Regions from separate parts of the Ancylobacter sp. SL191 genome, predicted to be linked through region 3. Evidence: predicted binding sites of a transcription regulator. Region 3 holds the regulator's gene; each other region holds the start of a gene.
The links. The regulator PhoB, encoded in region 3, activates phosphate uptake and scavenging genes when phosphate is short. The targets are predictions, from matches to a motif close to TGTCATNNANCTGTCAT.
Positions count from the first base shown of each region.

Region 1: a site for PhoB is predicted at 1,920-1,936, ahead of OU996_RS13190 (cycloisomerase). Genes of this name have one in related genera too.
Region 2: a site for PhoB is predicted at 4,242-4,258, ahead of OU996_RS04970 (DUF2794 domain-containing protein). Genes of this name have one in related genera too.
Region 4: a site for PhoB is predicted at 3,960-3,976, ahead of OU996_RS13395 (esterase-like activity of phytase family protein). Genes of this name have one in related genera too.

Region 1 is NZ_CP113056.1:2,896,644-2,902,573, forward strand. It holds gene OU996_RS13180 (ion transporter) at 1-437, shown strand, start outside; gene OU996_RS13185 (NADP-dependent isocitrate dehydrogenase) at 562-1,773, opposite strand; gene OU996_RS13190 (cycloisomerase) at 2,015-2,857, shown strand; gene OU996_RS13195 (RNA methyltransferase) at 3,006-3,842, shown strand; gene murI (glutamate racemase) at 3,943-4,881, shown strand; gene OU996_RS13205 (lytic murein transglycosylase) at 4,991-5,930, shown strand, end outside.
Region 2 is NZ_CP113056.1:1,095,488-1,101,417, forward strand. It holds gene OU996_RS04950 (GntR family transcriptional regulator) at 1-633, shown strand, start outside; gene OU996_RS04955 (SDR family oxidoreductase) at 786-1,826, shown strand; gene aguA (agmatine deiminase) at 1,842-2,933, opposite strand; gene aguB (N-carbamoylputrescine amidase) at 2,937-3,827, opposite strand; gene OU996_RS04970 (DUF2794 domain-containing protein) at 3,865-4,203, opposite strand; gene hemH (ferrochelatase) at 4,866-5,930, opposite strand, start outside.
Region 3 is NZ_CP113056.1:869,026-874,955, forward strand. It holds gene pstA (phosphate ABC transporter permease PstA) at 1-463, shown strand, start outside; gene pstB (phosphate ABC transporter ATP-binding protein PstB) at 472-1,293, shown strand; gene phoU (phosphate signaling complex protein PhoU) at 1,313-2,026, shown strand; gene phoB (phosphate regulon transcriptional regulator PhoB) at 2,058-2,759, shown strand; gene OU996_RS03895 (hypothetical protein) at 3,011-4,414, shown strand; gene OU996_RS03900 (bifunctional transcriptional activator/DNA repair enzyme AdaA) at 4,436-5,533, opposite strand; gene OU996_RS03905 (SDR family oxidoreductase) at 5,626-5,930, opposite strand, start outside.
Region 4 is NZ_CP113056.1:2,935,202-2,941,131, reverse strand. It holds gene OU996_RS13405 (ABC transporter ATP-binding protein) at 1-517, opposite strand, end outside; gene OU996_RS13400 (HlyD family secretion protein) at 514-1,509, opposite strand; gene OU996_RS13395 (esterase-like activity of phytase family protein) at 1,680-3,896, opposite strand; gene OU996_RS13390 (TRAP transporter substrate-binding protein) at 4,165-5,304, shown strand; gene OU996_RS13385 (TRAP transporter small permease subunit) at 5,451-5,930, shown strand, end outside.

The sequences.
Region 1 (5,930 bases), 2.0 Mb from region 3:
CTCGCGTGCCACTCTTCGCCGATCTCGATGCGGTGGGGATTGGCGAGATCCACAAGGCGCTGTCGGCCCATGTGGCGCAGCCGGGCGAGGTGATCGTGCGGCGCGGCGAGACCGCGCGCTCGATGTACTTCATCGCTTCGGGCGAAGTGCTGCTGGAATTCCCGCATGAGAGCGTCGTGTTCACCGAGGGGCAGTTCTTCGGCGAGATGGCGCTGGTGCACTCGGCCAAGCGCGCCGCCACGGCGCGGGCGCGCACGCGCTCCATGCTGCTGATGCTCGACGCGGCGGATCTGAGCGAGATCATCCACCGCCACCCCGAAATCGGGGCGCGCATCGCGGCCATGGCGCGGGATGTGGCCGGGCCGCATCCGCTGGCGCGTCGATCCGATATCGCCAGCGGCGAGATCGGCCAGGAAACGGGAGAGGGGACGGGCTGAGCCGCGAGGGGTAACGGCGCCACATGTGGTGCCGTCGTCGGCGCCGACCCCGCAGGCACGGGGAAGCGCCGTGCTTCAAGGTGGAACCGGGACGCGTCATGACGCGTCCCGGATGGTCATCGCCTCAGGCGAGAGCCTTCTGCAGGTTCTCCGAGATCTTGTCGAGGAAGCCGGTGGTGGAGAGCCACTTCTGGTCCGCGCCGACGAGGAGGGCGAGATCCTTGGTCATGTAGCCGCTCTCGACCGTGTCGACGCACACCTTCTCCAGCGTGGCGCAGAAATTGGCGAGCTCGGCATTGTTGTCGAGCTTGGCGCGGTGCGCGAGGCCGCGGGTCCAGGCGAAGATCGAGGCGATGGAGTTGGTCGAGGTCTCCTTGCCCTTCTGGTGCTCGCGGTAGTGGCGGGTGACGGTGCCGTGCGCGGCCTCGGCCTCCACGGTCTGGCCATCCGGCGTCATCAGCACCGAGGTCATCAGGCCGAGCGAGCCGAAGCCCTGCGCGACGATGTCCGACTGAACGTCGCCATCATAGTTCTTGCACGCCCAGACATAGCCGCCGGACCACTTGAGCGCCGAAGCGACCATGTCGTCGATCAGGCGGTGCTCGTACCAGATCTTGTGCTTCTCGAACTCAGCCTTGAATTCTTCATCGTAGATCTTCTGGAAGATCTCCTTGAAGCGGCCATCATACTGCTTCAGGATGGTGTCCTTGGTGGACAGGTAGACCGGATACTTGCGCATCAGGCCGTAATTCAGCGAGGCGCGGGCGAATTCGGTGATGGATTCGTCGATGTTGTACATCGCCATCGCCACGCCGGAGTCCTGGTACTTGTAGACCTCGTGCTCGATCACCGCGCCGTCGTCGCCGACGAACTTGATGGTGAGCGTGCCGGGGCCGGGCACCTTGAAATCGGTCGCGCGGTACTGGTCGCCAAAGGCGTGGCGGCCGACGATGATCGGCTGGGTCCAGCCCGGTACCAGGCGCGGCACGTTCTTGCAGATGATCGGCTCGCGGAAGATCACGCCGCCGAGGATGTTGCGGATCGTGCCGTTGGGCGAGCGCCACATCTTCTTCAGGTTGAACTCGGTGACGCGGCCCGCATCCGGGGTGATGGTGGCGCATTTGACGCCCACGCCCACGCGCTTGATCGCCTCGGCCGCATCGATCGTCACCTGGTCCTCGGTGGCATCGCGGTTCTCGACGCCGAGGTCGTAATACTCGAGGTCGATGTCGAGGTACGGGTGGATCAGCTTGTCCTTGATGTACTGCCAGATGATGCGGGTCATCTCGTCGCCGTCGAGTTCGACGACGGGATTCTCGACCTTGATCTTCGCCATGGGTTCCTACCTCGCACGGATGCAGCTTCGTAATGGGGCCTCGGCGCCGGTCCGCGCGGCCGCCGCCGGTGAAGGCGTGATACCGCGCCGCAGCGTCAAGCGAAAGCGCGGTGCGGCACGACTTTGGCGGTAAATCGTCAAACGCCTGTCGTGGCAGCTTCATCGGCCGCTGTTAGCCCCCTCGCGGATCTGCCGCGATGCACCTGCGGGGCGCGCGCGGTCACTCGGGGAGACCAAGACCATGTCGCGCCGTACCTCTGTCAGCCTTGCCCTCCTGCTGGCCACCCTGTGCGCCGGCGGCGCCGCCGCCCAGGAGCAGCGCCCGGCCGCCGAGACGCTCACCCGCTTCGAGGTTCCCGAAGCCCGGCAGGCCGTCGCCGTGTCGGACCGCTTTTTCTACGCGATCGACAACCGCACTTTGGTGAAGCTCGACAAGACCACCGGCAAGGCCGTGGCGAAATGGGAGGGCCCGAAGGCCGGGCCGATCCTGCATCTCGACAGCGGCGTGGTGCGCGACGGCAAGCTCTACACCGCGCATTCCAACTACCCGGACTGGCCGATGACCTCCTCGATCGAGGTGTGGGACGCCGAGACGCTGAAGCATCTGGAAAGCCACAGCTTCGGCATTGACCGCGGCTCTTTCACCTGGCTCGACCGTGATCCCCAGGGCCGCTGGTGGGGCGCCTTCGCCAATTACAACCGAGTGTTCGACAAGAGCCCGGTCGCCTATGGCAACAAATACGCCACCCAGCTCGTGCGCTTCAACGCGGACTGGAGCGTCGCCGAGGCCTTCGTCTACCCCGATGCGCTGGTTGCCAAATTCCAGGACATGAGCAATTCCGGCGGCGCCTTCGGGCCGGATGGCCGGCTCTACATCTCCGGCCACGACAATGCCGAGCTCTACGTCGTCGCCCCGCCGGAGATGGGGGCGGTGATGGTGTGGCAGGAGACGATTCCCCTCGAGATCGCCGGGCAGGGCTTCGCCTTCGACCCGGCCCAGCCGGGTGTTGTGTGGGGGATGATCCGCGGCAAGGCCGGGGCGGCCAGCCAGGTGACGGTGAGCCGCCTGCCGCCCGCCAAATGAGCGCAGGCGGCGCCCGCGCGGCTGCGTGGACCTGTGCGGGCGCTTAGCGATTTCACTCCTGGAGGAAATGCTCTAGGAGGGCGGCCATGAACGCGCCGCTCGCCCTGTCCCATTTCCGCACCTCCCTCGCTGCCATGGGGGCCGCCCGATGACCGGCGCCGGCACCAATCGCAGCCTCGACTGGCCCGAGGGTGGGCCGGTCGTCATCCTCGTCGAGCCGCAGCTCGGTGAGAATATCGGCTCGGCCGTGCGGGCCATGGGCAATTTCGGCCTGACGCGGCTGCGCATCGTCAACCCGCGCGAGGGCTGGCCGAACCCCAAGGCGGTGACCTTCGCCTCCGGCGCCGACCGCATTCTGGAAGAGGCGCAGATCTTCCCGGACCTGCGCGCGGCCATCGCCGATCTCAACTTCATCGCCGCCGCCACCGCCCGCGAGCGCGGGATGCAGAAGACGGTGATCGGCGCCGACGATTTCGCCGTCGAGGCCGGCACGCGCATCAAGGGCGGGGAGAATGTCGGGCTGCTGATCGGGCGCGAGCGCACCGGGCTCTACACCGAGGAAGTCTCGCTCGCCGACGTGATCCTCACCTTGCCGGTGAACCCTGCCTTTGCCTCGCTGAATCTCGGCATGGCGGTGGCGGTGATCGCCTATGAATGGTTCAAGCACGCCTCGGGCGGGGCGCTGCCCTTCCAGCAGCCGGACCGCTATCCGGTGGCCGACAAAGCGGACCTTCTCGCCTTCTTCGATCATGTGGAGCACGAACTCGACGCGGCGCTGTTCTTCCGCTCGCCGCAGAAGAAGCCGGTGACGATCCGCAACATCCGCAACATCTTCCACCGGGTTGGGCTGACGCGGCAGGATATCGCCACGCTGCACGGCATGGTCACCGCGCTGGTGGAAGGGCGCGGCCTGCGGGCGGCGCGCACCGCCGCGCGGCTGAGCGGCCAGAAGGCGCCGGCCGATGACGAGGGCGACGCCGGCTGAGGCGTGCCGCATTTCGGCGGTCGAGACCGCAACGCTCCGTTTACCAAGATGCGCCACACTGGGATGCGCCATAATCCCGCCTGGGATGGAGAACATTCAGATGCGCATCGAGGCTTCAACCGGCCCGGCATCCACCGGCCCCATCGGCGTCTCGTCCCCTCGTGCCAATGGGCCGTCCCGCGTGTCGTCGCCGCCGCTTTCCCCCGAAACCCAGCTGCCGAGCGCGCTGCGCGCGCCGACCATACTCGTCTTCGATTCGGGGCTGGGTGGGCTCTCCGTGTTCCGCGAGCTGGCGCGGGTGCGGCCCGATGCGCGCTTCGTCTATGCCGCCGATGATGTGGCCTTTCCCATCGGCTCCTGGGAGGAGGGCGCGCTGCTGACCCGGCTGGTCTGCGTCATCGACGCGTTGATTGCCCGTGTGCGGCCCGATGCGGTGGTGATCGCCTGCAACACCGCCTCGACGCTCGTTCTGCCGAGCCTGCGCGCGCGCCATGCCATTCCCTTCATCGGCACGGTGCCGGCGATCAAGCCGGCCTGCGAGAGCTCGCTCAGCCGGCAGGTGAGCGTGCTGGCGACACCGGGCACGGTGAAGCGCGACTACACCCAGACCCTCATCCGCGACTTCGCCGGCAATTGCGCGGTGACGCTGGTCGGCTCGACGCAGCTCGCCGCGCTCGCCGAGGCCGCCATGGCCGGTGAGAGCGTGCCCGACGAGGCCTTTGCCGCCGAGATTGCCCCCGCCTTTGTGCGCGCCGGCAAGGCGCGGACCGACGCGGTGGTGCTGGCCTGCACGCATTACCCGCTGGTGCTCGACCGCCTCCAGAAGGTCGCGCCCTGGCCGGTGCGCTGGATTGATCCGGCGCCGGCCATCGCCCGGCGCCTTGCCGCGCTGCTCGGCCCCACGGCCTTTGCCGCGAGCCCGGCGCCGCTGAGGCTGTTCTCGACCGGGCGGCCGCTCGATTCGCGGCTGGTGGAGACCATCATCGGCCGCGCGGCGCGGGCGGGTGAGGTGCTGCCGGTGGCGATGGCGGCGGCCTGAGTCGCCCTGTCGTACGACCGGCCCGGCTTCCGGCCTTGCCGCTGCCGCCTTAGCCGCGCAGCATGCCGCATCGGCAAAAACTGCCCGCAAGGATTCGTCCGTGACCTGTTTGCGCGTGCCGCCCGCGACCCACGTCTCCGATGGCACGGCGCCGGAAGGCTGGACCCGCCGCCACTTTCTCCTTGCCGGCGCCGCGCTGGCCGGCGCGGGTGCGCTGGGCATCGATGCGGCGGACGCGCAGCAGGCCGACAAGCCCTTCGAGGTCTGGGTCGCCGAGTTTCGCGCCCGCGCCCGTGCGCGCGGCATTTCCGATGCGGTCTATGACAAGGTCACGCGCGGGCTGGAGCCGGACACCTCGGTTTACGCCAAGGACAGCGGCCAGCCGGAATTCCGTGAGCAGCTCTGGCAATATCTCAACCGCCGTATCTCCGAATGGAGGCTCAATACCGGCCGCGCGGCGGCGCAGAAGAACGCCGCGCTGATGAAGCGCCTGCAGGGCGATTTCGGCGTCGAGCCGGATGCGCTGCTCGGCCTGTGGGGCATGGAGAGCGCCTTCGGCGAACTGGTCGATGATCCCGACCATATGAAGCCGGTCTTCCCCTCGCTCGCCGCGCTCGCCTGGGGTGAGCCGCGCCGGCGCAAATACTGGGAGACCGAATTCCTCAACGCCTGCGCCATCGTCCAGCGCGGCTGGGCGCAGCCGGATGAGATGCAGGGCTCCTGGGCCGGCGCCATGGGGCATACGCAGTGGATGCCCGAGGTCTGGCTCAATCTCGGCGTCGATTATGACGGCAACGGCGTGCCCTCGCCCTATTCGGTGCCGGACGCGCTGGCGGGCTCCTCGCGCTATCTGATCCAGCGCGGCAACTACCAGCGCGGCCTGCCCTGGGGCTTCGAGGTGCGCATGGACGGCGTCTCCGAGAATCTGGCGGACAACAAGACGCGCCGCAGCGTCGCCGACTGGGCCAAGGCCGGCGTCACCCCGGCCGGGGGCGGGCGCTTCGACCTGCCGAAGGCGACCGCGCGGCTCTGGGCCCCCGTAGGACCGG
Region 2 (5,930 bases), 230 kb from region 3:
ACGCTGCGCAGCCTGACGCTGGAGAAGATGCGCGACGCCATTCTCGACTTCCGCTTCAAGCCCGGCGAGCGGCTGGTCGAGCGCACGCTGTGCGAGCGGCTGGGGGTGAGCCGCAGCGTGGTGCGCGAGGTGCTGCGGCATCTCGAGGCCGAGGGGCTGGTCGAGACCATTCCCCATCAGGGCCCGGCGGTGACGCGGCCCGACCCGAAGCAGGCGGCGCAGATCTACGAGATACGCGGCCTGCTGGAGAGCGAGGCGGCGCGGGCCTGCGCCCTCACCGCGAGCGAGGCCGACATCGCCGCGCTCGGCGCGGTGATCGACGAGATCGACACCGCCTTCCAGACCGGCAGCCCGCGCGAGGTGCTGCGCCGCACGACCGAGTTCTACGAGAAGCTGTTCGTCGCCGCCGGCAAGGAAGTGGCGTGGGATGTGGTGCGCTCGCTCAATGCGCGCATCAACCATCTGCGCTCCATGACTATCGCGGCGGAAGGCCGCCATGCCGACGCCATCGCCGAGATGCGGGCGCTGCACGCGGCGCTTCTTCGCCGCGACGGCGAGGCCGCCTATGCGGCGAGCCGCGCCCATGTGGCGACGGTGGCCCGCCTCGCCAACGCCATTCTCGGCACGCTCTGAAGCGGCAGCCTTCCCGGCCGCCGGCTTTTCCGGCCCGTCGCGCTCTTGTGAGGTGTCCGCCGCTCCCTCGCCGCCCCATTTGGCCCGTAGCCTAGCGCGATGCGGTGCCGACAGGCGCCGCGCCGGGCGAATCACGGGAGGGCCGAGGCGGCATGGCGAGCGTTCTGGTTACCGGCGGCTCCGGCTTCATCGCCGGTCATGTCATCCTGCGGCTGCTGGCCGAGGGGCATCAGGTGCGCGCGAGCCTGCGCGACCGGCGCCGCGCCGCCGAGGTGCTGGCCATGATCCGCCAGGGCGGCGGCGGTCCCGGCGATGCGCTCACCTTTGCCGTCGCCGATCTCACCGAGGATGCCGGCTGGGCCTCCGCCATGGCGGGCATCGACCATGTGCTGCACGTCGCCTCGCCCTTTCCCGCCGGCGTGCCCGATGACCCGGACGAGCTGATCCGCCCGGCCCGCGAGGGCACGCGGCGGGTGCTGCGCGCGGCGCGCGAGGCGGGGGTGAAGCGGGTGGTCGTCACCTCCTCCTTCGCCGCCATCGGCTATGGCCATGAGGGGCGCGGCCCCGACAGGTCGCTCTATGACGAGAGCGACTGGACCGTGCCGGACGCGCCGGACGTGCAGCCCTATATGGCGTCAAAAACGCTGGCCGAGCGCGCGGCGTGGGAGTTCATGGCGCGCGAGGGCGGGACCATGGAACTGGCGGTGGTCAATCCCGTCGGCGTGTTCGGCCCGGCGCTGGGGCCGGACCTTTCCACCTCGCTCGCGCTGATCCAGGCGCTGCTGGCGGGGCGCATTCCCGCCATGCCGCGCATTCATTTCGGCGTGGTGGATGTGCGCGATGTCGCCGACCTGCATCTCAAGGCGATGCTGGACCCTGCGGCGGCGGGAGAGCGCTTTCTCGCCACGGCGGGCGGCAGCCTCTCCATCGCCGCCATCGCCCGGCTGCTGCGGCGCGAGTTCGGCGGGGCGGCGGCGCGCGTGCCGCGTGTGGAACTGCCGGACGTGCTGGTGCGCCTCGCCGCGCTCGCGCTCCCCATGGCGCGCGCCGCCGTGCCGCAGCTCGGGCGCAAGCGCGAGGGCAGCTATGCCAAGGCGCACCGCGTGCTCGGCTGGACCCCGCGCCCGGCGGAGGAAGCCATCCTCGCCACCGCGCAGAGCCTGATCGAACTCGGGCTGGTGACGCCCCGTTAGGACGTCCGCCCGCGACTAGCCCGCTTTGCCCGCCGGCTGCTGCTGGGTGATGCAGTGGATGTTGCCGCCGCCGAGCACGATCTCGCGCGTCGGCAGGCCGATCACCTCGCGGTCTGGGAACAGGCCGGCGAGGATGGCGCGGGCCGTCTCATCGGTGCGCGGGTCGAGCAGCGGCATCAGCACGAAGCCATTGCCGAGGTAGAAATTGGCGTAGGAGGCGCCGAGCCGCTCCTGCGCGTGGCGCTGATAGGCATTGTCGGCCGGGGCGTCCTCGATCGCCTCGTCCGGCGCGCGGTAGAGCGGGCCGGGCAGCGGCAGCTTGACGATCTCGATGCCGCGCCCGCGCGCATCCGTCCGGCCCGACAGGCGCTCAAAGGCATCGACCGAGATGGCGTGCTGCGGGTCCGCCGGGTCGTCGCACCAGGTCAGCGCGACGACGCCCGGCCGCACGAAGCAGGCGAGGTTGTCGATATGGCCGGAGGTCTCGTCATCGACGAGGCCGGCGCCGAGCCAGATCACCTTGGAGGCGCCGAGATAGTCGCACAGATGCCGCTCGATCTCCTCGCGGGTCAGCGACGGGTTGCGGTTGGGGTTAAGCAGGCATTCCTCGGTGGTAAGCACCGTGCCCTCGCCATCGACATGGATCGAGCCGCCTTCCAGCACCAGCGGCGCGTCATAGCGCGGGGTGCCCCCGATTTCCGCCATCTTGGCGGCGATCAGCGCGTCCTGGTCGCAGGGCGCGTAGAGCCCGCCCCAGGCGTTGAACCGCCAGTTCACCGCGCGCACGGCGCCAGCGGCGTCGGTGACGAAAGTGGCGCCGGAATCGCGGCACCAGGAATCGTCCGAGGACGCCTCGACCACCCGTACATTGGCGGGGAGCGCGGCGCGGGCGCGGGCCCATTGACCGGCGGAGGTCAGCATGGTCACCGGCTCGAAGCGGGCAATGGTGCTGGCGACCGCGACGAAGGCCGCCTGCGCCGGGGCGGCGCCCTGGCGCCAATTGTCCGGCCGCTCGGGCCAGATCATCCAGGTGCCGGCATGGGGTTCCCATTCGGCCGGCATGCGGAAGCCGTCGGCGGCGGGCAGGCTGGTGAGGATCTCGGCCATGGCTCAGGCCACCCCGCGCGCGGTGGTGCGCCCGTCCAGGGTCAGCACCGGTGCATAGAGCTCCGGCCGGCGGTCGCGGAACACGCCCCAGCTGCGGCGCTGCTGGGCAATGGCGTCGAGGTCGAAGGTGGCGGTGATGACGCCCTCTTCCGCGCGGCCGGCTTCGGCCACCTTGGCCCCGGTCGGGTCGGCGATGAAGGAGGAGCCGTAGAAGGTGATCTCGGTTCCGTTCCGGCCGGGCTCGGTGCCGACGCGGTTGGAGGCGATGAGCGGCATGAGGTTCGCCCCGGCATGGCCCTGCATCACCCGCTGCCAGTGCGCGGCCGAATCAAGGCTCGGATCCTGCGGCTCGGAGCCGATGGCGGTGGGATAGAGCAGCACCTCGGCGCCCATCAGCGCCATGGAGCGGGCGCATTCGGGGAACCACTGGTCCCAGCAAATGCCGACGCCGATGCGCCCGGCCGCCGTGTCCCACACCTTGAAGCCGGTATCGCCGGGCGAGAAATAGAACTTCTCGGTGTAGCCCGGCCCGTCCGGGATGTGGCTCTTGCGGTAGACGCCGCGCACCGTGCCATCCGCGTCGACGATGGCGATGGAATTGAACAGCGCCTGACCGGCGCGCTCGAAGAAGCTCACCGGCAGCACGACGCCGAGTTCCTTCGCCAGCGCCTGGAAATGGCCGATCAGCCGGTTGCCCTCCAGCGGCTGGGCGAGGGCGAGGAATTCGTGCAGCTGGTCCTGGCAGAAATAGGGGGTCTCGAACAGCTCCTGGAGCAAGATCAGCGTCGCCCCGCGTCCGGCGGCCTCGCGCACCAGCGCCTCGGCGCGGGCGATATTGGCCTCGATCTCCCAGCTGCAACGCATCTGGGTGGCGGCGACGGTCAGGCTGCGCATTCTGTTCTCCGGGGGAGCGACGCGGGGCGGGCGTGGTTCAGTTGACCACGCGCAGGGGTTTTTCCAACACCTGCAGCACGCGCGCAAGCTCGTGCCCGCGCTTGAGGATGAGGCCGGTCTGCGACACCACCGTGTAGGCGCCCTGCTTGCGGGCGAGGCGCGGGTCTTTCTCGATGCGGTAGATCGGCACCTCGGCGGCGCGGCGGAAGATGGAGAACACCGCCCGGTCGCGGCCGAAGTCGATGGCGTAGTCGCGCCACTCGCCAATGGCGACCATGCGGCCATAGAGGTCGAGAATGCGGTCGAGCTCGCGCCGGTCGAAGGTCACGCGCACATCACGCCCGACCGGCAGGCTTATGGGATCGGTGTCCGCCACGGGCGTCCTCCCGGTTCGCGCGCGAAGCGGCCCCCGCGCGTCATGCAGCCGTCATGATCGCCCCGCCAGCGGCGCGGTTCAAGCCGGCCATGGGGATTTTGCGGCGGGGGGAGCGTTCGGACCTTCCCGCGTCATCCCCGCCCTTATGCCGTCATCCCGGACGGCCGAAGGCCCGAGCCGGGTTCGCGGCTTCCAGCTCTTACGACGTCATCCCCGGACTTGATCCGGGGATCCACGACGTCGACCAGGTGTGCCCGTGGCAAGTCGTGGATGGCCGGGTCAAGCCCGGCCATGACGGTCCGTGGGGCGGGAGGTTGTCATCCCCGGACTTGATCCGGGGATCCACGACTTGGCCGGGCGCGTCGGTGGGAAGTCCTGGATGGCCGGGCCAAGCCCGGCCATGACGGTCCGTGTCATCCGGACGACGCATGGGGGGTAGGTCGTCATCCCGGACGGCCATAGGCCGAGCCGGGATCGCGGCTTCCAGCTCTTACGACGTCATCCCCGGACTTGATCCGGGGATCCACGACGTCGACCGGGTGTGCCCGTGGCAAGTCGTGGATGGCCGGGTCAAGCCCGGCCATGACGGTGCGTGGGGTGGGAGGCGGCCGGGATGACGGCGGAAAGGTTGGGCGCCGTCAGGGCGCCTTAGCCCCCGCCCCTCAACCAATCTCGGCCCAGCCGCGCAGTTCGCGCTTCACCACGGCTTCCAGCGTGTTCATGCCGCCGTCCGAGTCATTCAGGCAGGGGATGAAGTGGAACTGCTCGCCGCCGGCATGGTGGAAGATCTCGGCATTCTCGCCGGCGATCTCTTCCAGCGTCTCGAGACAATCGGCGACGAAGCCGGGGGTGATGACGGCGATCTTCTTCACGCCGGATTTCGCCAGCGCCTCGATGGTCTTGTCGGTGTAGGGCTGCAGCCATTCCGCCTTGCCGAAGCGCGACTGGAAGGTGACCTTCAGCTTGCCCTCGGGCCAGCCGAGCTTCTCGCGCACCAGCCGCGCGGTCTTGTAGCAGTAGCAGTGATAGGGGTCGCCCTTGTCGAAATACTCCTTCGGAATGCCGTGGAACGAGGCGATGACCAGCTCCGGCTCCCAGTCCAGCCCGGCGAGTTCGGTGGTGATCGAATTGGCGAGCGCCTCGATATAGGCGGGCTCGTCCGGCCAGGGCGCGGCGACGCGCAGCACCGGCTGCCAGCGCATCTTCTTCAACGCGTCGAAGGCGGCATCGGCCACGGTGGCGGAGGTGGCGGCGGCATATTGCGGGTAGAGCGGCACCAGCAGCAGCCGGTCGCAGCCCTGCTGCTGCAGCGCCTCGATGCGCGAGGCGACGGAGGGATTGCCGTAGCGCATCGCCCAGTCGACCACGAGCCGCCCGTCCAGCGGGCCGATGCGGGCCGCGAGCTGCTCGGCCTGCGAGCGGGTGATGGTGCGCAGCGGGCCCTCATTGCGCTCATTGTTCCAGATCGTCGCGTAGTCCTTGCCCTTGGCCTGCGGGCGGATGGACAGGATGATGACGTTGAGGATGAACCACCACAGCACGCGGTTGACCTCGATCACCCGCCGGTCGGAGAGGAACTCCTTGAGGTAGCGGCGCATCGACCAGTAGTCGGTGCCGTCGGGCGTGCCGAGATTGACGATGAGCACGCCGATCTTGCCGACCTTCACCGGCGGATGGCCCGGCGGCAGATGCGTGCCCGCGCCAGTCCCGGAGGCGACGGTGCCAGC
Region 3 (5,930 bases):
CCAGCTCATGGTCGTGCCGATCGGCGGCTTCTCCGGCTGGGCAGGCTCCTTCGCGCTGGCGATCATCATCATCCCGGTGGTCGTGCGCACCACCGAAGACATGCTGAACCTGGTGCCGATCGGCCTGCGCGAGGCGGCCTTCGCGCTCGGCGCGCCGGCGTGGAAGGTGGTCACCCTGGTCACCTGGCGGGCGGCCCGCGCCGGCATCGTTACCGGCATCCTGCTGGCCGTGGCCCGCGCCGCCGGCGAGACCGCGCCTCTGCTGTTCACCTCGCTCGGCAATAATGGCTGGTCGCTGGACCTCAGCGTGCCCATGGCGTCTCTGCCGATCGCCATTTATCAATACGCCGCCAGCCCCTTCGAGGACTGGGTCGCCCTGGCCTGGGCCGGCGCGCTCATCATCACCGTCGGGGTGCTGACCCTGAACATTCTTTCCCGCCTCGTCCTGGCGAAGATGAAGTGAGACGGACCATGAATTTCGCTGCTGAAACGTCGATCGACATCGCCTCCGCCGTGAACCGCGCCACCGCGCCGTCCGCCGAGCCCAAGCTCAAGGTCGAGGGGCTGAACTTCTTCTATGGCGACAACCACGCCCTGAAGAACATCAATTTCGAGATCCCCGAGAAGCGCGTTACCGCGATGATCGGACCCTCGGGCTGCGGTAAGTCCACGCTGCTGCGCATCTTCAACCGCATGTACCAGCTCTATCCGGGCCAGCGCGCGGAAGGGAAGATCCTGTTCGACGGCGTCGACCTGCTCTCCAAGGATCTGGACTCCACCGTGGTGCGCTCGCGCATCGGCATGGTGTTCCAGAAGCCGACGCCCTTCCCGATGTCGATCTATGACAACATCGCCTTCGGCGTGAAGCTGCACGAGAAGCTCTCCAAGGCGCAGATGGACGAGCGCGTGGAGTGGTGCCTGCGCAAGGCGGCGATCTGGGAGGAGACCAAGGACCGTCTCCACACCTCGGCGCTCGGCATGTCCGGCGGCCAGCAGCAGCGCCTGTGCATCGCCCGCACCATCGCCGTGCGCCCGGAAGTGATCCTGCTCGACGAGCCCACCTCGGCGCTCGACCCGATCTCGACCTCGAAGATCGAGGATCTGATCGACGAGCTGAAGCAGGAATTCACCATCGTCATCGTGACGCACAACATGCAGCAGGCGGCGCGCTGCGCCGACATCACCTCCTTCTTCTATCTCGGCGAACTGATCGAGGTCGCCGCGTCGAACGAGATCTTCACCAATCCGCGCGAGGCCCGCACCCGCGACTACATCACCGGCCGCTTCGGCTGAGCCGGCAGAGGAGCCTCCCATGACCGAACATATCGTTTCGTCCTTCGACGCCGACCTCAAGGAGCTCAGCCGCCGCGTGGTGGAGATGGGCGGTCAGGCCGAGCGCCTCGTCGCGGATTCGGTCGAGGCGCTGGTCAAGCGCGACACCGAGCTCGCCCAGAAGGTGATCGTGCTCGACGGCCCGGTCGACCTGCTCCAGCGCGAGATCGAGGAAAAGGCCATCCTCACCATCGCCCGCCGCCAGCCTCTGGCCGGCGATCTGCGCGAGATCGTGGCCGCCATGCGCATCGCCAACGACCTCGAGCGCATCGGCGACCTCGCCAAGAACACCGCCAAGCGCGTGCTGGCGCTGACCGGCGAGTTCCACCCGCAGAAGCTGGTGCGCGGCGTCGAGCACATGTCCGGCATGGTGCTGGAGCAGCTCAAGATGGTGCTGGACTCCTATGCCAGCCGCGACAATGACCGCGCGCTGGAAGTCTGGCGCCGCGATGGCGACATCGACGTCCTCTACACCTCGCTGTTCCGCGAACTCCTGACCTATATGATGGAGGATCCGCGCAACATCTCGCTGTGCACGCATCTGCTGTTCTGCGCCAAGAACATCGAGCGCATCGGCGACCACGCCACCAACATCGCCGAGACCGTGAACTATCTCGCCACCGGTCAGCAGCTCACCGACGAGCGGCCGAAGCAGGATACCAGCAGCCTCACCTCGCTGCCCTTCCCGGCCTGAGCCGGCGTGACCGACGACCGGGGATGACGCCATGGCCACCAATATTCTGATCGTGGAGGATGAGGAGCCCCTCACCCTCCTGCTGCGCTACAATCTCGAATCCGAAGGCTATGCCGTCGACAGCGTCGGGCGCGGCGACGAGGCGGAGACCCGGCTGCGCGAGAGCGTGCCGGACCTCCTGATCCTCGACTGGATGCTGCCCGGCCTCTCCGGCATCGAGCTGTGCCGGCGCCTGCGGGCCCGGCCGGAGACCGAGCGCATGCCCGTTCTCATGCTCACGGCCCGTGGCGAGGAGACTGAGCGCGTGCGCGGCCTCGCCACCGGCGCCGACGACTATGTGGTCAAGCCCTTCTCGGTGCCGGAGCTCGTCGCCCGCGTGCGGGCGCTGCTGCGCCGGGCCAAGCCCGAGCATGTCTCGACGCTCTTGCGCGCCGGCGACATCGAACTCGACCGCGAGACAAAGCGCGTCCACCGCGCCGGGCGCGAGCTGCATCTCGGCCCGACTGAATTCCGGCTGCTCGAATTCCTCATGCAGTCGCCCGGCCGGGTCTATTCGCGCGAGCAGCTGCTCGACGGCGTGTGGGGCCAGGACGTCTATATCGACGAGCGCACCGTCGACGTGCATGTCGGCCGCCTGCGCAAAGCGCTCAACCGCCCGCGCCAGCCGGACCCCATCCGCACCGTGCGCGGCTCGGGCTACTCGTTCAACGAGATGTTCGCCCGCGCCCATTAGCGCGAGGCGGCGCAACGAAATGTTCGCCCGCGCCCATTAGGGCGGGAACCTAAATGACAAGCCGCCGCCCCGCGAGGGCCGGCGGCTTTTTCGTGGGCGCGCGAAGCCCGCGTGCCGGCCCCCCTACCGCGCTCCTGCCGCGTTGCCTCCCGTCGCCGGATATGGAACATCATCCGCCTTCCGCGACGGTGCGCGTTTCATTCGCTCCCTGCCGGCGCGGCCCTCCCGATGGAGAGCGGATGGTTACGTCAATGTCAGCGCCCGAGAACGCGCATCTGCCGCAGGCAGACGCAGGCGACGCCCGGCGCGCCGACCTCCTCGCCGCCTTCCTGATGGCCGGCCTCGCCACCGCCTTTATCGCCTTCACCGTCTGGCCGGGGCTGATGTCGTTCGACAGCCTCTATGCCTACCGCCAGTCCATCGAGGGGGTGGAGACGGCGCTCTGGCCGCCCGTGCATGACTATCTGTTCTTCCTCTTCCGGCACCTGCCGGGCAATCCCGGCGGTCTGCTGCTCTTCCAGTCCTTTGCCCTGTTCCTCTCGGCCAACCTCATCATCCGCCATCTCGCCCCATCGGCCAGGGTGTCGGTCCCGCTCATGGCGGTGTTCCTCGGCCTGTTCGTCGTGTTTCCCACGCTGATCGGCGCCCTGATCGTGCTGTGGAAGGACGTGACCGTCGGCACCTTCGCGGTGATGGCGGTCGCCCTGTGGCTGTCCGGCACGCGCCGCTTCTCCTGGGCGAAATTCGTCGCTCTGTTCGCCTGCCTCACCGCCTCCATCGCGCTGCGCTACAACGCGCTGCCGCTGGTGCTGCCCTTCATGCTGCTGGTCGTGTGGAAGCCCGCCGGTGCCGCCTCGACCGGGCGGCAACGCGTGGCGGCCGGTCTTGGCATCGTGGTGACGCTGGCTCTTGCCTATGCGAGCACGCTCTGGCGCCTGCCGGACCTGCAGCGGCTACCGTCGGTCGGGCCGATGATGACGAACATCCAGCTGTGGGACATCGCCGGCACCTCGATCTGCGCCGGGCAGTCCCTGCTGACCGATGTCATCACCCCCGGCGACCCGTTCACGGTGGAGGAGCTGCGGGCGCTGCACAATCCCCGCCATATCAACCTGACCTTCGACACGCCGCTGTGGAATGAGCGCCTCGGGCCCCGCTATATGTGGCGCCGCGTACCCGCTATCGAGCAGCGCTGGCGGGAAATTCTGGTCGCGCATCCCGGCTGCTATCTCGCCACCCGCCTTGCGGTGTTCGAGCAGCAAATGGGCCTGAACACCCCTGCCACCTATTACCCGACTCATGGCGGCATCGACGACAACCCCTACGGCTTCACCCTCGCCTTTCCCGAACGAGCGGCCCGCCTGATCCAGATGATCGTCGAAGGCGCCAACGCACCCTGGCGGCGCGGCTATGTCCTGGTCGGCCTTGCCGCCTTCTTCCTGCTTCCGGCGCTGTGGATCGACCGGCGGGGCGCTCTGCTGCCGCTGGTGCTCTATGCCGGCACGCTCGGTTTTCTGGGGCTGCTCTTCGTCGCCGCGCCGGCCGGGGATGCACGCTATATCTTCCCGCCCGGCGTGTTCGCGGCGCTGGTCATCGTCACCTCGCTGGCCTGCATCGCCCGCGCACGGGACAAGCGGACCGCCGCCGCGCCCTAGCTGCCGCCTCTGGCGGACGCCTCACCCCACTTGCTGCGGCCGGGTGCGGTACTGCGCCTCGATCTCCAGCAGCCGCTGCTTGCGCCAGAGGCCGCCGCCATAGCCGGTGAGCGCGCCATCCGCGCCGATGACGCGATGGCAGGGGATGATGAGGGCCAGCTGGTTGGCGCCGTTCGCCCGCGCCACGGCGCGGATCGCCGCGGGCGCGCCGATGCGCCGGGCGATCTCGGCATAGCTCACGCTCTCCCCCGCCGGGATGCGGCGCAGCTCGGCCCAGACGGCGCGGGTGAAGGCGCTGCCGTCGAGCGCCACGGGCGTCGCGAAATCGGCCGAGCGGCCCGCGAAATAGGCGCCCAGCTCGGCGCGGATCTGCTCGGTCGGCGCCGTACTGCCAATGCCGAGCGCGCCCTTCACGCCCTGGCGCAGCCGGGCGATTTCCGCCGGCAGGCCGCGCCGCTCGATGAATTCCAGCAGGTGCAGATGGGTGGGGCTGGAAATCGCGATCATGTCGCCGAGCGGCGTGCCGATCCAGTCCGCCAGCAGCCGGCCCTCGCCGGCGATGTCGCCGGGGGCGCAGCCGAGCAGCCGGGCGAAGGCGGCGCGGAAGGCGCTCGCCGACTGAAACCCCGCCTCCTGCTGCGCGGCGATGACCGAGCCGCCGAGCGCCAGCGTCTCAAAACCCTCGCGCAGCCGCCGGTGGCGGGCCATGTCGAGAAAGGTCATGCCGAAATGCCGCTTGAAGGCGCGCCGCACGGTGGAGAGGTCATAGCCCATGCGGGCAATGTCCTCCTCGCCGAAGCGGTAGGCCGGGCGGGCATCGAGCGCCGCGAGCAGGGCGGCGATCATCGGGTCGGCCTCCGCCGCCGGCTGGAGCGGGTGGCACCTCTTGCAGGGGCGGAACCCCGCCTCGATGCAGGCGCCGATGGTCGGGCGGAAGGTGCAGTTCTCGGCGAGTGGCTTGCGTGCCGGGCAGGTCAGCCGGCAGAAAATACCGGTGGTGGCGACGCAGACATAGACGCGCCCCTCATAAGTCGCCTCGCGCGCCAACAACGCCCGGTACAGCGTTGCCGGGTCCGGCAGCGTCAGGTCGAACAAATCATGCAGCGTGTCGGTCGCCATGATCGGACGCTAGCACCGCGCTTGTACCGGCGCCGCCGGAAAACGGGCGGTTATTTCCGCCCGTCCTCCCGTCCGTCCTCCCTGGCGGGCTCTCAGGTCCGCGTGATCGACAGGCCGCCATCGACCAGATGCGCGGTGCCGGACACAAAAGACGAATCGTCCGAGGCGAGATAGAGCACCGAGTGGGCCAGTTCCTCGGGGCGCGCGACGCGCTTCAGCGCATGCAGACCGGTGACGAAGGCTTGCGCCTCGGGCGTGTCATTGGCCTCGCGGTACATCTCCGTCTCCACCGCGCCGGGCAGCACGGCATTGACCCTCACCCCCTGCGGGCCGAATTCGGAAGCCAGCGCCTGGGTGAGGCCGATCAGCCCCGATTTCGAGGCGGCATAGGCGGCAA
Region 4 (5,930 bases), 2.1 Mb from region 3:
CACCGGCGGTCGGCTCGTCGAGCAGAAGGAGTTGCGGCGCGGGCAGGATGCAGGCGCCGAGCGCCAGGCGCTGCTTCCAGCCGCCGGAAAGCGACCCGGCAAGCTGCCGGTCGCGTCCGGCAAGGCCCAGCCGCTCGACGGCGGCCCGCGCGGCCCCCACCGGGTCCGGCACGCCATAGATGCGGGCGACGAATTCAAGATTCTCGCGCACCGACAGATCGGCATAGAGACTGAATTTCTGCGTCATATAGCCGACATGGCGGCGGATGGTGCGCGCCTCGCGCAGAATGTCGTAGCCCAGGCACGTCCCCCGCCCGGCATCCGGCGTCAGCAGCCCGCAGAGCATGCGGATCGTGGTCGTCTTTCCCGAACCATTCGGCCCCAGAAAGCCGTAGATCTGGCCGCGCCGCACCCGCATCGAGAGATCGCGCACCACCACACGATCGCCAAACCCCTTGGAGAGGCCTTCCACCTCGATGGCGTAGCCCGGCGGCGATGGTTCCCCCTCGCCGCTCATGGCAGGAGCTGCACGGTGATCGGCTGCCCCGGCCGCAGCGCCCCCGGCCTGTCGGCGCGTGCTTCCAGGAGGAAGACAAGCTTGGCCCGTTCATCGAGGCTGTAGATGACCGGCGGCGTGTATTCGGCGCTGGCGGCGATGTAGCTCACCTTGGCATCCACCGGCGCCGCACAGCCATCGCAGGTCACCCGCACCGGCGCGCCGAGGGTGAAGCGCGGCAGATCGGGTTCGGGCACGAAGAAGCGCAGCTTGATGAGTTCGGGCGGCAGAAGCGACACCACCGGCCGACCCGCCGGCACCAGCTCGCCCGGCCGGAAATACACCGTCTCGACCGAGCCCGCGACGGGCGCGGCGAGGCTGCGCCGGGTGAGCCGCGTGCGCGCCGCCTTGAGATTGGCCTCGGCCGCCTCGACGGCGCGCTGGGCCGCCGCGATCTGCTTCTCGCGCGAGCCGAGGCCGGCCACGGTGATCTGCGTGTCCACCTCGTCCAGCGCCGCCTGGTTCTGGTCATAGGTGTGCTGGGCGGTATCGAGCGCCGCCTTTGAGCCGACCTGCTTGGCAAAGAGCTCCTTTTGCCGCTCAAGCTCGATGCGCGAGAGGTCGAGCGTCGCCGCAGCCCGGCGCCGCGTCGCCTCCAGCACGGCGATCTCCTGCGGGCGCTGAGCGGCGCTGATCAGGTTCTCCAGCTCCGCCTGCGCCTGGGCGAGGCTCGCCTGCGCCGCGTCGACCTCCGCCTGCTGGAGCGCGGCATCAATGGTGAACAGCGCCGCGCCTTGAGTGACGCGGTTCCCCTCCTCCACGGCGAGGCCGGTCAACCGGCCCGCCTCATCCGGTCCGACGAAGATCAGATCGCCCTCGGCATAGCCCTGATAGCGCGGCGGGCCCGCATCGGCGCAGCCCGCCAGTGTCGCCACCAGCAGGCCGACCGTCAGGCACAGCCGACCGCGCCCGGCCGGGATGCGTGACGCGAAAGCGTGGTTGGGCTGGGGCATGGGCACTCGCTGACGTACGGATAGTTCGCCATTGAAACCAGACGGAAGAAGGCCTGACCAGTGTGGTCATTCCCCATCGGACAAAGCCAGCAGCCACGCAGCAAAAAGGCGGGCGCCACGCGGCGCCCGCCTCAGGTCGTGCAAGGGTCAGCCGAAAATCGGCCGCCGGATCAGTTGAGCTTGCCGATGGCGAAGAACTCGGTCTCGCCGGACGAGCCGTCGACGCCGTCATTGTCGGTGACGATGAAGGCGTTACCGGCGGCGTCGATGGCGAAGCTCTCGACCTTGTCGAGCACATAGCCATGCGGGGCGGCGAGCAGCGGCAGCAGATCCTTCACCTCGGTCTTGGTGAGGACCGGCGGCTGAGCCTCACTGCCAAGCGCGGCCGGGGTCACGCCCTTGAGCGAGACGAAGGTGAGCTTCTTGGTCTTGGCGTTCGGGCCGACCTGGTTGTCGCGCTCGATGACGAGGAAGCCGTCCTTGTAGGCCGTCAGCTCGGACAGGCCCATCCAGCCCTTGGCCGGCTTGTCGAGCGGGTAGCGCACATAGGTCCAGCTCTTGTCGGCCGGCTTGTAGGCGAGGATCTTCACGAAGCCCTTCGGGTCGTCCTTCCACTCGCGCTGCACGGCGAGCCACACGGTCTCGTCGGCGCCCGAGCCGGTGACGGCGACGCCCTCGAAGCCGAAGCGGGTCGCCTGCGCGGCCAGCGCCTCGGGCAGCGCGATCTGCTCGGCGACGGTGCCATCGGCATCAACCCGCACCAGAAGGTTCTGCGTCGGGTTCTCCTTCTTCTCCGGGTTGCCTTCCGAGGCGACCCAGAAGCCACCCTCGGGGCGCACCGCGATACCCTCAAGGTCGAGCCCCTTGGCCGGCTTGCCATCGACGGTCAGCACGGTCGCCTTGGTGATCTTGGCCGGCAGGCTGGTGGCGTCGACGGTGAGGATGCGCGCCTGCGCATAGGCGCTGTCGGTCACCGCGTAGAGCTTGCCGGGCTCCTTCGGATCGGCCGCGAAGCCGGAAAGCGCCGACCACCAGATCGGCAGCCCGTCCGGGCCATTCTCGGAGAGGATGGTCGGATAGGCCGGCTTGGCGCCCGGCTGACGCTGATACACGGTGACCACGGAACCGATGCCGCCATCCTCGCGCAGGTCGGTCTCAGCGGCGGTCACGAACAGGTCCCGCTTGGGGATCGCCATCAGCCCCTCCGGGCCGACGCCGCCCGGCAGAACCTGCAGGAACTCGGGGGCTTCGGTGCCGCCCTTGTCGCGGTAGACATAGACCAGCGAGCCGCGCTCGGAGGCGACGAAGATCAGCTTCTGGCCATCGAAGGTGGCGACTTCCGCGCCCTCCATCTCGATGCCCTTCTTGTTGCGCTTGTCGGGATAGTGCCCGACGCGCACGGCCATGTGTTCCGGCGCGACGCCGGAGTCGAACAGCAGCTTGCCGGTCTTGTCGAAGATGGAGAAGCCGCGCGTGCCGCCCTTCCAGTCGCCTTCATTGGCGATGACGAAGCGGTCATCGTCGAGCCACTGCACCGTATCGGGCTCGCGCGGCGTGTCCTTCATCGCGCTGGTGAGGTCGATCACGCCGTCCTTCTTGGTGTCGATCTTGTCGAGCGAGACCGTGCCGGCGGAGAAGCTGCTGGTCACCTTGCCGGTGTTGAGATCGACCACGACGATGTGGTTGTTCTCCTGCAGGGTGACGACCACTTCGTTCTTGGAATTGATGTCGAGATATTCCGGCTCCGGGTCTTCCGGCGCGACAGATGCGAGGCCGGTGAGCTCGACCACCTTCTTCGAGGCGTCGACGACACGGCCGTCCTTGACCTCGAAATAGGTCAGGTTGCCAGCCGGCAGCTGCGGCAGGGCGCCCTCATTGATGTCTTCGTCGCGCTCATTCTCGATCGCGATGGCGAGGAAGCGCCCGTCCGGGCTCTTGGTGACGGCGTCCGGCTGGCCGCCGAGATCCACCTTGTCCTCGACCTTGCGCGAGGCGATGTCGACCACCGCGAGATGGCCGGAGGGCTTGGACTTCGATTCCGAGGTGTTCACCCCGACATAGGCCTTGCCGCCGATCACCACCGTGGTGGTCGGCTCGCCCTCGAGCGCCACCACGCCGGCCGGCTTCGGCGCCGCCGGGTCGGTGATGTCGACAAAGCCGATGCGCTGGCCGGGGCTGTCGCTGTAGATCAGCGTATTGCCGTCTTCAGTGAAGGTGATGATTTCCGCCGAGGTCGGCTTCGCGGCATCCGCACCAGCCGGCAGGTTGTCGATCACATTGAAGGTAGCGATGCGGTTGAACACCGGCGCGGGCGACTGGGCCTGCGCGCTAGGCACGGCAAGGCCCAACACCAGGGCCGACACACCGGCGAGAAGAAGCGAGCGCATGGGAGAATCCTCGTCTGACGCGGGGGCAGGCCCCGCTCTGGCGCGCACTTCAAAAGGCGTTGCGTGACAGAGGCATGACGACGACAACCGGCGCAGGACGCGAAGGCATCCGAATATTCGACTTTGGTCGAAACATTTCGCCGCAAATGCCGATATTTAGAGCTTGCACTTACCCTTGGGTCATCGTCTCCTTGGCGCATCGGGACAAGGCGCAAAAGCGCCGCCCGGCGGGCTCGACCCGCGAGGAAACGCCATAGGAGGAATCCCCATGACCGACACGTCAGGGAAGAACGCGGACATGCGTCAGGACGTCCGCACGAGCCGTCGCCGTTTCATGACCACTGCGGCTGCAGTGGCCGGCGCCAGCGTGGTCGCCGCCCCGGCGGTGCATGCCCAGGCCCCCATCAAGCTGAAGTTCCAGTCCACCTGGCCGAACAAGGACATCTTCCACGAATTCGCCGGCGACTACGTCAAGCGCGTCAATGCGATGACGGGCGGGCGCGTGGAACTGGAAATCCTGCCGGCCGGTTCGGTCGTCCCCGCCTTCCAGATGCTCGACGCGGTGTCGTCCGGCATTCTCGACGGCGGTCACGGCGTCGCCGCCTACTGGTACGGCAAGAGCAAGGCCTTCTCGCTGTTCGGCACCGCCCCGGCCTTCGGCTGGGACGCCGATGAACTGCTCGGCTGGGTCCGCTATGGCGGCGGGCAGGAGCTCTATGACGACCTCGTGCAGAACACCCTGAAGCTCAACGTGGTCGGCATGCTCTCCGGGCCGATGCCGAGCCAGCCGCTCGGCTGGTTCAAGAAGGAGATCACCGGCCCCGCCGACATGAAGGGCATGAAGTATCGGACGGTCGGCCTCGGCGCCGATCTGTTCAAGGAATTCGGCGCGGCGGTCACCATCGTGCCGGGCGGCGAAATCGTGCCGGCCATCGACCGTGGCCTGCTCGACGGCGCCGAGTTCAACAACCCCTCCTCCGACCTCATCCTCGGCTTCCCGGACGTCGCCAAGGTCTACATGCTCGGCAGCTATCATCAAGCGCTCGAATGCTTCGAGATCTTGTTCAACAAGACCAAGTTCGACGGGCTTCCCAAGGACGTGCAGGAAATCCTCAAGGGCGCGTCCGACGCCACCTCCGCGACCATGATGTGGAAGGCGCAGGACCGCTACTCGAAGGATCTCGAGGCCATCAAGGCACGCGGGGTCAAGGTTCTCCAGACCCCCAAATCCGTACTCGAGGCCCAGCTCAAGGCCTGGGACGTGGTCATCGCCAACCTCTCCGCCGACCCGGTGTTCAAGAAGGTCGTCGACAGCCAGAAGGCATGGGCCAAGCGGATCGTCGGCTTCCGGCTGGAATATGAGCCCGACTCGAAGTTCGCCTACGACCACTTCTTCAAGACGACCTGAACCACCGCCGATGACGCCCCTCTCCGGCCGCGGAGGGGGGCGTTTCGCATCCGCTGCTTCTCCCCGGCATGACGACGCGCCGGCCGCTTCCGCGCGGCCTGACGCCGGCTCATGCCTCAAGCGTGCCCGCCCGAAGAGGCTCGTCCATGCAATCTCTCCTGCTCGGCGTTGACCGGCTGAACGCCTTTGTCGGCAAGACCTTCGCCTGGTGCATCGTCGTCCTGATGCTGGCCATCACCTATGAGGTGTTCTGCCGCTATGTCCTGCGCGATCCGACCACCTGGGCCTATGATGTCAGCCTGATGCTCTATGGCGCCCTGTTCATGATGGCAGGCGCCTACACGCTCTCGCGCAACGGCCATGTGCGCGGCGACTTCATGTACCGCAAATGGTCGCCGCGGACGCAGGCCAAGAGCGACCTGGTGCTGTTCTTCCTGTTCTACTTCCCCGGCATTCTGGCGCTGATCTATGCCGGCTGGAACTACTTCCAGCTCTCCTACATGCTCAATGAGCACTCCTCCTTCAGCCCCGACGGACCGGTGATCTGGCCGTTCAAGGCGCTGATCCCCATCACCGGCGTGCTGCTCCTGCTGCAAGGCGTCGTCGAGGTGGTGCGCTGCCTCATC